Regions from separate parts of the Bacillus sp. AC266 genome, predicted to be linked through region 3. Evidence: riboswitches for the same ligand, from Rfam matches in the RefSeq annotation. Region 3 holds a riboswitch; each other region holds the start of a gene.

Region 1 (3,284 bases), 540 kb from region 3:
TTATAGCTGGACTATTACGTAATACATTTTTAATGAAAAAACTGTGGGGAAGACTGTTGTACGGATTTGCCGTTGGATTTCTATTTGGCTGGATTATGAATTTTTGGGGTCTTCTTGGTTTTATACAAGAAGCAACGTGGGAAACAGTTATTGCTTACTATGTCGCAAGTTTTTACTTTGATCTGAGTCACGCGATATCGAATGTTATTTTCCTTCTGCTATTTAGTACGTCATGGATTACGATCCTCACAAGATTTAAAAAGAAATACGGTATATTAGATGAGCATAACGTGACATAGAAAAGCATACTCATATAAGGTAGGGTCGCGACTTACATATTCGTTTGCCTCTTTCATGCTTCTTACATATTGTAAGGAGCATTTTTTATTGTCAAAAAATAGATTCAATATATGTCCGTTATTATATGAATTTATTTGTATAATAGTAGGTGAGAACTATTTTCAAGAGGGAGGTGTATAGTTAATGAAGTTAGTTATTCCGAAGCAACATGGAGCATGGGCGATGCTTGTCATACCATTTCTATTAAGTGTATTACTTGGTAAACCTACTTTTTATCATATCCCATTGTTTTTAGCCTGGTTCTTTATCTATCTAGCTACGTATCCATTTCTCATGTACATAAGGCAAAGACGAAAAAAAGAATTTCTACACGCTGCAATTGTTTATTTTATCATTGCATTTGTATTTGGGATGATTTCTTTATTATATGAATGGCGAATTCTTTTATTCGCAGTATTAATGATTCCATTGTTTATTGTAAATATGTATTACGCTCGTCAAAAAAATGAACGAGCATTACTAAATGATGTTTGTGCGATTATAGTGTTTTGTATAGGTGGTTTAATCAGTTATTATTTCTCCATGAAATTAATAGATAAAACAGCATTATTCATTACGCTTATTTCATTTCTATATTTTTTAGGAAGTACGTTTTATGTGAAAACGATGATTCGTGAAAAAAATAATCCGAAGTATCGTTTTATATCTTGGGGATACCATATTGTATTAACGGTAATTGTATTTGCTATAAATCCATGGTGTTCACTCATATTTGTACCAAGTGTAATTCGGGCCATTATGTTGTATGGCAAAAAGATTTCTATATTAAAAGTAGGGATTTTAGAAATTGTTAATTCTGTATATTTTTTAATAATAACGGTAATAATGATGAAGTATGCCATTTGAAACAAACTTCCCATCTTTTGATGGGAAGTTTTCATTCTTGTTCTAAAATGTGAACGGTGTAATCGCAACGTTGAAGAGCTTGCTCTACAGCGTAAAGGGATTGTTCAATACGTGCGCGATTAAAATCTTCTTCAACAGTCTGTAATGCATCTTCTAAACAATGTTTCGCTTCTTGTAAGGAATGAAAAGAATCTTGTACGTATCCACGAGCATTCTTTTTCAAAGTAGTAGCCTCCTTTTGTACATCTTTTTGTAGTATGAACAATAAAGAAGAAAATATAATTTTTTTATATTTATTTGACAATTATAATAAAATTACGTATAGTTAAATTTAAAGTGAATATTTTCTTATCCAGAGAGGTGGAGGGACTGGCCCGATGAAACCCAGCAACCGCGATGCAGGTGCTAATTCCAGCAGAACATATTTGTTCTGGGAGATAAGACGAAGATATACGTAACTTCTTCTTATCGGAGAGGTTTTTTTGTTGCAAAAAAACCGATTACGAAAACATATAATAAGAAGAAAGGGGTTGCGAAGTACTGTGACACTCGAAAAATACGTAAAACTGCGTAGTACAGTTTATGAATATATGATAGAGCAAGATAAGCCAATATCATTGTTAGATATTCAAGAACATATCGTTTCGCATCATGAAGGAAAATTCACTAAAAAAATGTTACATCAATTTTATTTATCAAGACTATTAGATGAACTCAAACTGGATGGGAAAATTACTTTAGCTGATGATGAATATCGCTATGCTGAAAAAGGGGTATTTTATAAGGCGGGAAAAGGGAGCTGAGCTCTCTTTTTTTTGAAGTATGTAGAGTAAAAGACTGCTAAAGCAGCCTGATACAAGGGAATGGTGTTGAGTGTGTAGTGTCAAAGATTGAATGTGCCTGAAAGAGGCACTTCATATCGGCTGCAAATGAAAAGAGACACCTCCGCCGAATAGGTGTCAGTCGTTTTGTCACGTAGACTCGCTACTTGACAGTTATTAGAATAACATGCAGGATTTTGGAAGTCAAAAGGGAATTAGAGGAAGAGGTGTTGTGATGTATGCATACTTATTAAAAGATATAATGAAATGGATTCCAAAGTACATTATAGATAGAGGATATGAATATTATGAAGAGGGACATGTAGAAGATGTTGAAATACACGACAAGAAAGTATTTGCTTTCGTTACTGGAAATGCAGGGAATTATGAAGTGATTATTGATCTTGAAGATTTTGCAGAAAGTAGCTGCGAGTGTCCTTATGAAAATTATTGTAAACATATGGCGGCAGTTGTGTATGAAATTCAAGGTACTGGTGAGAGTACAGTTAAAGAGCAATTGAAAGGTTTAGAAAAAGAAGAGTTACTAACAGTATTAAATCGTTTGTTACAAAGTTCGAAAAATGTGCAAATTGTAGAGAAGATGTTAAAGAAGGGGAAACTTTAACTAAAGAGGGAGTTGTTTTGTAGTGAACGTACTAATTATATATGCTCACCCTAATCCTTCAAGCTTTAATGGGGCAATTTTAGAGCATGTGCAAAAAGGACTTGAGGAAACAAATCATTCTGTTACGCTACTTGATTTATATAAAGAACAATTTGATCCAGTGCTTGTATTTAATGAAGAGAAGAAAAGACGTGATTTACTAAATGAAGAAGAGACGAAGCGATATAGAGAATTAGTGCAGAAAGCGGATATTCTTCTTTTCATATATCCGATATGGTGGTGGGGCATGCCTGCTATTTTAAAAGGATTTATCGATCGTATTTTTGTAGCTGGATTTGCTTATAAATATGAGGGGTCCTTACCGAAAGGCTTATTTAAAGGAAAGAAAGCATGGGTTATTAATACGTTAGACTCACCGTTATGGTACGTGTCCCTATTATATCGATCAGCGGATTGGATTATGATGAAAAGAGGGGTTTTACGTTTTTGTGGTATTCGCGATATAAAACGTTCTGCTTTTCAATCTGTGAAAACGAGTAAAGTAACGAAGCGTGAAAAATGGCTGTTACAAATAGAAGAAGCGGCTCGTACATTATGAATGAAATCGATCGTATTATAAAGTGTTGCAATTG
Region 2 (3,284 bases), on a different contig from region 3:
TTCTGTTAAAGTAGTATCGTTATAGTCAGCGATGCGTGTTTGACCATCAATGACAACGTTTTCTAAAACTGAACCAAATTTGATTGCATCGAAGATTTGTGGTTCTTTCTCATGAGAAAGGTTTACACATTTTGCATAGCAACCGCCTTCAATATTGAATACGCCGTTATCAGACCAACCGTGCTCATCGTCACCGATTAATTTACGGTTTGGATCAGCAGATAATGTTGTTTTGCCTGTTCCAGATAAACCGAAGAATAGTGCTACGTCGCCTTCTTCGCCTACGTTTGAAGAGCAGTGCATAGAAAGAATGTCTTGTTCAGGTAGTAAGAAGTTCATAATAGAGAAGATTGATTTTTTCATCTCTCCAGCGTATTCTGTACCACCGATTAGTACGATACGTTTTTCGAATGAAACCATAATGAATGCTTCAGAATTTGTACCGTCAATTGCTGGATCTGCTTTGAAGTTTGGTGCAGAAACAATTGTGAACTCTGATTCGTGAGTTGCTAATTCTTCTTCATTTGGACGAATAAATAATTGATGTACGAACAAATTATGCCATGCATATTCGTTAACAACTTGAATTGGTAGGCGATAGTTGCGATCAGCGCCAGCAAATCCTTTGAAGATGAATAACTCTTCTTTTTCTTTTAAGTATTCTAAAACTTTTATATATAATTTATTAAAATGTTCTTCAGAGATCGGTTGGTTCACGGCTCCCCAAGCAATTTTGTCAGCAACCGATGCTTCCTTCACAATAAATTTATCCTTAGGAGAACGTCCTGTGTATTTTCCTGTTGAAGCAGAAACGGCACCAGTAGAAGTTAATTTCCCTTCGTTTCGCATTAATACTTTTTCCACTAATTGCGGAACACTTAATTGAATCTGTGCATTGCTTCCGTTCAATAATTCATGTAAACCAATTTGGACATTCACAGTACTCATATTTATATACCATCCTTTTCATTTAATGAAATATTTCTCGTAATCCCCATCAATAGTATAACACAATTATATAAATAATGTATACTATTTATTTATTTTTGTTTGTGTGAATGTATCATTTCCCTATTAATATTTCATTCTATGGGTATTGAGAAAAACTTTCAGGAAAATGTGAATATTAATTGACAAATGAATATCATTTCTTTAGTATAGGTTGGGACGGATACTCTCTTATCCCGAGCTGGCGGAGGGACAGGCCCGATGAAGCCCAGCAACCTCATTTGTAGTGGTAAATACAGGTGAATAGGTGCTAAAACCTGTGCGAGGCTAACGGTCTCGAACGATAAGAGCAAAGGGCAAAAAGCAGTATGCAAGTAGCAAATTAAACCTTTCCTCTATGTTAAGTAGGAAAGGTTTTTCTGTATGCTTGTGTGGGAGAATAAATGTATGTCGCAGTTTGTGGCAAATTAAGGATGAGTTCCGTACAATATATACAATTACTGTAGGGAGGTTTACCACATGACAAAAAAACGTCATCTGTTCACATCTGAGTCTGTAACTGAAGGACATCCAGATAAAATTTGTGACCAAATTTCTGATTCAATTTTAGATGCGATCTTAGCAAAGGACGCAAATGCACGTGTAGCTTGTGAAACAACTGTAACAACTGGTTTAGTATTGGTAGCGGGGGAAATTACGACTTCTACTTACGTAGATATTCCAAAAATCGTTCGTGAAACAATTCAAGGCATTGGTTACACACGCGCAAAATACGGATTCGATGCAGAAACTTGTGCAGTTTTAACATCTATCGATGAGCAATCTGCTGACATCGCTATGGGTGTTGACCAAGCACTAGAAGCACGCGAAGGTCAAATGACTGACGCTGAGATTGAGGCAATTGGTGCGGGAGACCAAGGTTTAATGTTTGGCTTCGCATGTAATGAAACACAAGAATTAATGCCACTTCCAATCTCGCTTGCTCACAAATTAGCTCGTCGTTTAACTGAAGTACGTAAAGATGACACATTATCATACTTACGTCCGGATGGAAAAACGCAAGTTACAGTTGAGTATGATGAAAATGGTAAACCTGTACGTGTGGATACAATTGTAATTTCTACACAACATCATCCAGATGTTACGTGGGAAGAAATCGATCGCGATTTAAAAGAGCACGTAATTAAAGCTGTAGTTCCAGCAGAATTAATGGATGGAGAAACGAAATTCTTCATTAACCCAACTGGCCGCTTCGTAATTGGTGGACCACAAGGTGATGCTGGTTTAACAGGACGTAAAATCATCGTTGATACTTACGGTGGATACGCTCGCCATGGCGGTGGTGCATTCTCTGGTAAAGATGCAACGAAAGTTGACCGTTCTGCAGCATATGCAGCTCGTTATGTTGCGAAAAACATCGTAGCAGCTGGTCTTGCTGACAAAGCAGAAGTACAACTTGCATACGCAATTGGCGTAGCACAACCAGTATCAATTTCAGTTGATACATTAGGCACTGGTAAAGTATCTGAAGACGTATTAGTAGAACTAGTTCGTAACAACTTCGATCTTCGCCCAGCTGGTATTATTAAAATGCTAGACTTACGTCGCCCAATTTACAAACAAACAGCAGCTTACGGCCACTTCGGACGTACTGATGTAGATCTTACATGGGAACGTACAGACAAAGCAGCTACTTTAAAAGAGCAAGCTGGTCTATAATATATGAAAAAAAGCTTTGCGCTGTGTGCGCAAAGCTTTTTTTATTTGGTTTTATCCCGTAAAAGCCCGATTGGTTTAACTAATAATCAGTGGGGAAGAACAAAATCCCCACTGATTAAAGTTTCACTTTATTTACTACTTGAATGCAAGAACTACAATAAACTTCCCCGTCTAGCTCAATATACTTCTTCATATTTGTCATACCACTTGCCGGAAATGGCATATGAATCCAAGCTTTTTCATACGTTTGTATTTCCTTTTCACATGATTTACAAAGGATTGGTTTCTTACGGAACATAGACGGTCAGCCTTTCAGTTGACGCGCTTTTCCTGCGCAAAAAGCACTGCTCAGTAAAAATAGCGTTGCGAATATAATACTCACTAATGTAGCGTATGGAATCGCGCCTTTTAAGGAAAAGCCGACAGTGATGGAAGCAACAAATAAGAGGATGAATGTTGTTGTTAATTTTTTGTATAGTTCCATAGTGAGTGAACCTCCAAATTATTTTGTAATTTAAAATGAAATCTACTATGTAGAAAATATAAGGGGATTTAAAGAGTAGCTAATGGTGTGTAGTCCAGGCGTATAAGAAAATATATTTTCCTTTTTGTGGTCG
Region 3 (3,284 bases):
TAGCTTAATGCCTGAATTGGCCAGTTACGAAATGGATATAATCCACAAATTTTTAAAGATTTTTCGACTCTTTTCTCAATCTCATCTTTAGAAACCTTTTTTAATTTTAATGAATATGAAACCTCTTCTAAAACAGTAGGCTGTGTAATCATTTGATTTGGGTTTTGCATAACGTAAGAAATAACTTCCCCGCGTTTACGAATAGACCAACAATTTATATTTTCTCCATCGAATGTTATTCTCCCATTCTTCGTTTTATTTATTCCTATAAGAGTATGAGCTAATGTCGATTTCCCTGCTCCATTATGACCCAATAACGCTACTATTTCTCCCTCTCCTATTGAAAGGTTGATATCTTCTAAGGCTGTATGTTTGTTATTGTACGTAAATGATAAATTTTCTATCTTGCATAAAGCTTTTTTAATATATTTGTTTTTTGATGAAACTTGCTTATGCATCCAGTTCTTTAATAGGCTATGAACGCCTGCATTACGAAGATTTTCAATTGGAAATACCCTAACATTATTACTATCAAAATTTAATTTCTTTAGCGCCTCTATATAAATAGGTTCTCTTAGTCCGATATTTGGTAATATATTAGAATTTAAAATACTATCCGGTGAACCAACGGCAATAACTTCTCCCTCATCTATTAAAATAATTTTATCTAAATCAAGGTTTAAAATTTCTTCTATTCGATGTTCAATAATTACAATTGTTTTATTATATTTCTCATGTATATTTTTAATGAGTTCTATTGTATTCAAACTACATGCAGGATCCAAATTAGCTAACGGTTCATCAAATAATAATATATCGGCATTTGTCGTTAGCAGACCTGCAAGAGAGACTGTCTGTTTTTGACCTCCTGATAATTCATGCGGACTTTGTGTATGAAAGTCCTGCATGCTTACCTTTTTTAAAGAATCCGTAACAATCTTTTTCATTTCTATTTGATTTACACAATCGTTTTCTAATGCAAATGCTACATCCTCTTCGACAGTAAGGCCTATAAATTGTGAATCTTGATCTTGTAATATTGTCCCTACGTGTTTACTCTGTTCAAAAACACTACCTTTTCTCGGATCCTTTCCAGCTATTAAAATGTTACCGGTACTTATCCCTTCGTAAGAAAATGGGATTAGCCCATTTATACAATGAGCTAATGTTGACTTACCTGAACCACTTCGTCCAGCGATAAGTACCTTTTCCCCAGGATATATTTGAAATGTAATATCTTTTAAAGTAGGCTGCGTGGTATGCCTATATTGAAAGGTAAATTGTTCAAAAGAAATAATTGGTTGCATGTATACATCCCTACTTTTCAATTTTTAAATGTGTATGTTTCTTATTTGATTTCGCTAGACCGATCGTGATTGGTAAGCCAAGAACTAAAAATACGATAACGTCTGCAATTGTTGCGCCTAGTACTTGTATAACTATTTTGTCAAACGGTTCTCCCATCACAATAATATCGAATGCTCCAGCAAATATAATTGCTATGACAATACCAATTAACCCTGCAATTGCAAAATAAGAAATATCACGGTTATTATACGTTCCATGTTTTACACTAAAACCAACTCTTTTTTGTATGAGTCCCATTGCAAAACCAATAATACCTGAACTAATAACCCATCCCCACCAAATACCCCAACCAGCGATCGTATCTGTAACAGTATGACCGATGAGTCCTATTAAAAGCCCTGCTACCGGGCCAAATAACGCTCCAAAAACTGTTAAAATAGCCAATGCGGGTTTAATAAATGTATTCGGCGCGATAGAAAATCCCCAAAGCCCTAATACCCCGTATAAAGCTGCTCCAATTCCAATAGCTACTACTAGCTTTGTCGTTAATTTGTTCATTACAATTCCCCTCTCGTATTATTCAACTTTTAATACTCTATATTTATTTTGAAAATGAATTATGCATCGACACTTCCTTTCTATACAACAAAAAATGACCTCTTAAATAAGAGGTCATTTTCTTTCACGTACAAGAATCCCCTTATCTTTCAAAAGACACATAGTGTCCTCTGCGGAATTAGCACCTTCCTATGTAATTACATAGGGGTTGCTGAGGCTTCAAAGGGCCGTTCCCTCTACCTCTCTGGATAAGTATGTATTTGTAATCTGTATTATGGCACTAACAATAAATAATTTCAATACTTTTCTTACTATTTTTATTTTTCGATAAATAGTTCACTTAAATCATTGTATTCTTATCGGAATTATGAAATAATAAATTCAAAATTGTTACGGGAGGAATGCATGATGAAAGTAATTGGCTTAATTGGCGGACTAAGTTGGGAATCAACATCGTTGTACTATAAACACATTAATACACTGACTCTCTCTAAATATGATCAAAATGCGAAGCTTGTTTTATATAGCATGGACTTTGGGGAGGTAACTACATTATTGCAAAACCATCAATATGAAGAAGTGAAAAATGAATTAGTCACGGTAGCAAAAAAGGTAGAAAACTCAGGAGCTGAATGTTTACTAATGTGTTCTAATACCGTACATCTATTTGCTGAGGAAGTAGAACAAGCAATATCAATCCCACTTCTTCATATCGGTGATGTAAGTGCTAAAGAAATGGTAGAACAGAATATAAAACGGATCGGATTATTAGGAACGAAACAAACAATGGAAGAAGATTTTTATACATCACGACTAGCAAAATATAACATTGAGACAATCATCCCAAATGACGAAGAAAGAACTTTTATCCATCACGTCATATTAAATGAATTAAGTAGAGGAGTTATTTCAGAAACATCAAAAGAAAAACTAATACAAATTACCAATTCATTAATTAATAATGGGGCTGAAGGAATTCTACTTGGCTGTACGGAAATTCCTTTGCTCATTTCCCAAAATGATCTATCTGTTCCTGTTTTTGATACTGCTTATTTACATGCGAATACTGCTGTACAATTTGCTGGATAATAATATAAAAGCATACAGGTAGAGCCTCTATGCTTTTATATTATCCGAACTATTTATTTAAAAGAGCATCAATAACTGCAATGGCTCTTTTGGAACCACCACACTCTAAAAAACTTTCATTCAGTTTTTGAATGCCATGTTTATACTTTTTATTTGAAAGAACGTCTGTTACCGCCTTTTTTAAAGTTTGCACATTAACATGCTCTTTCAATAATCTATGTGCTGCCTCAAGCTCAGTTAATCTTTGCGCTATCATAGGTTGATCTTTATCATGCGGTATTATCACAAATGGGACATTATAATGGATTGCATCGTGCACACTATTCATT

The links. Region 3 has a riboswitch for S-adenosylmethionine ahead of AC0IXC_RS03800 (ECF-type riboflavin transporter substrate-binding protein). Riboswitches for the same ligand answer to the same signal wherever they lie in the genome.
Region 1: linked by a shared signal. The riboswitch ahead of AC0IXC_RS00990 (hypothetical protein) and the one ahead of AC0IXC_RS03800 (ECF-type riboflavin transporter substrate-binding protein) in region 3 are both predicted to bind S-adenosylmethionine.
Region 2: linked by a shared signal. The riboswitch ahead of metK (methionine adenosyltransferase) and the one ahead of AC0IXC_RS03800 (ECF-type riboflavin transporter substrate-binding protein) in region 3 are both predicted to bind S-adenosylmethionine.

The regions. Positions count from the first base shown of each region.
Region 1 covers NZ_CEEDEC010000001.1:187,899-191,182, forward strand. The annotation lists gene AC0IXC_RS00975 (ECF transporter S component) at 1-299, shown strand, start outside; gene AC0IXC_RS00980 (YwiC-like family protein) at 484-1,206, shown strand; gene AC0IXC_RS00985 (hypothetical protein) at 1,238-1,429, opposite strand; SAM riboswitch class I at 1,552-1,650, shown strand; gene AC0IXC_RS00990 (hypothetical protein) at 1,689-2,009, shown strand; gene AC0IXC_RS00995 (SWIM zinc finger family protein) at 2,215-2,652, shown strand; gene AC0IXC_RS01000 (NAD(P)H-dependent oxidoreductase) at 2,675-3,250, shown strand; gene AC0IXC_RS01005 (hypothetical protein) at 3,247-3,284, shown strand, end outside.
Region 2 covers NZ_CEEDEC010000002.1:100,725-104,008, forward strand. The annotation lists gene pckA (phosphoenolpyruvate carboxykinase (ATP)) at 1-948, opposite strand, end outside; SAM riboswitch class I at 1,177-1,298, shown strand; gene metK (methionine adenosyltransferase) at 1,468-2,667, shown strand; gene AC0IXC_RS07990 (hypothetical protein) at 2,783-2,965, opposite strand; gene AC0IXC_RS07995 (hypothetical protein) at 2,972-3,151, opposite strand.
Region 3 covers NZ_CEEDEC010000001.1:726,167-729,450, reverse strand. The annotation lists gene AC0IXC_RS03805 (ABC transporter ATP-binding protein) at 1-1,307, opposite strand, end outside; gene AC0IXC_RS03800 (ECF-type riboflavin transporter substrate-binding protein) at 1,318-1,866, opposite strand; SAM riboswitch class I at 2,006-2,121, opposite strand; gene AC0IXC_RS03795 (aspartate/glutamate racemase family protein) at 2,272-2,955, shown strand; gene AC0IXC_RS03790 (macrolide family glycosyltransferase) at 3,005-3,284, opposite strand, start outside.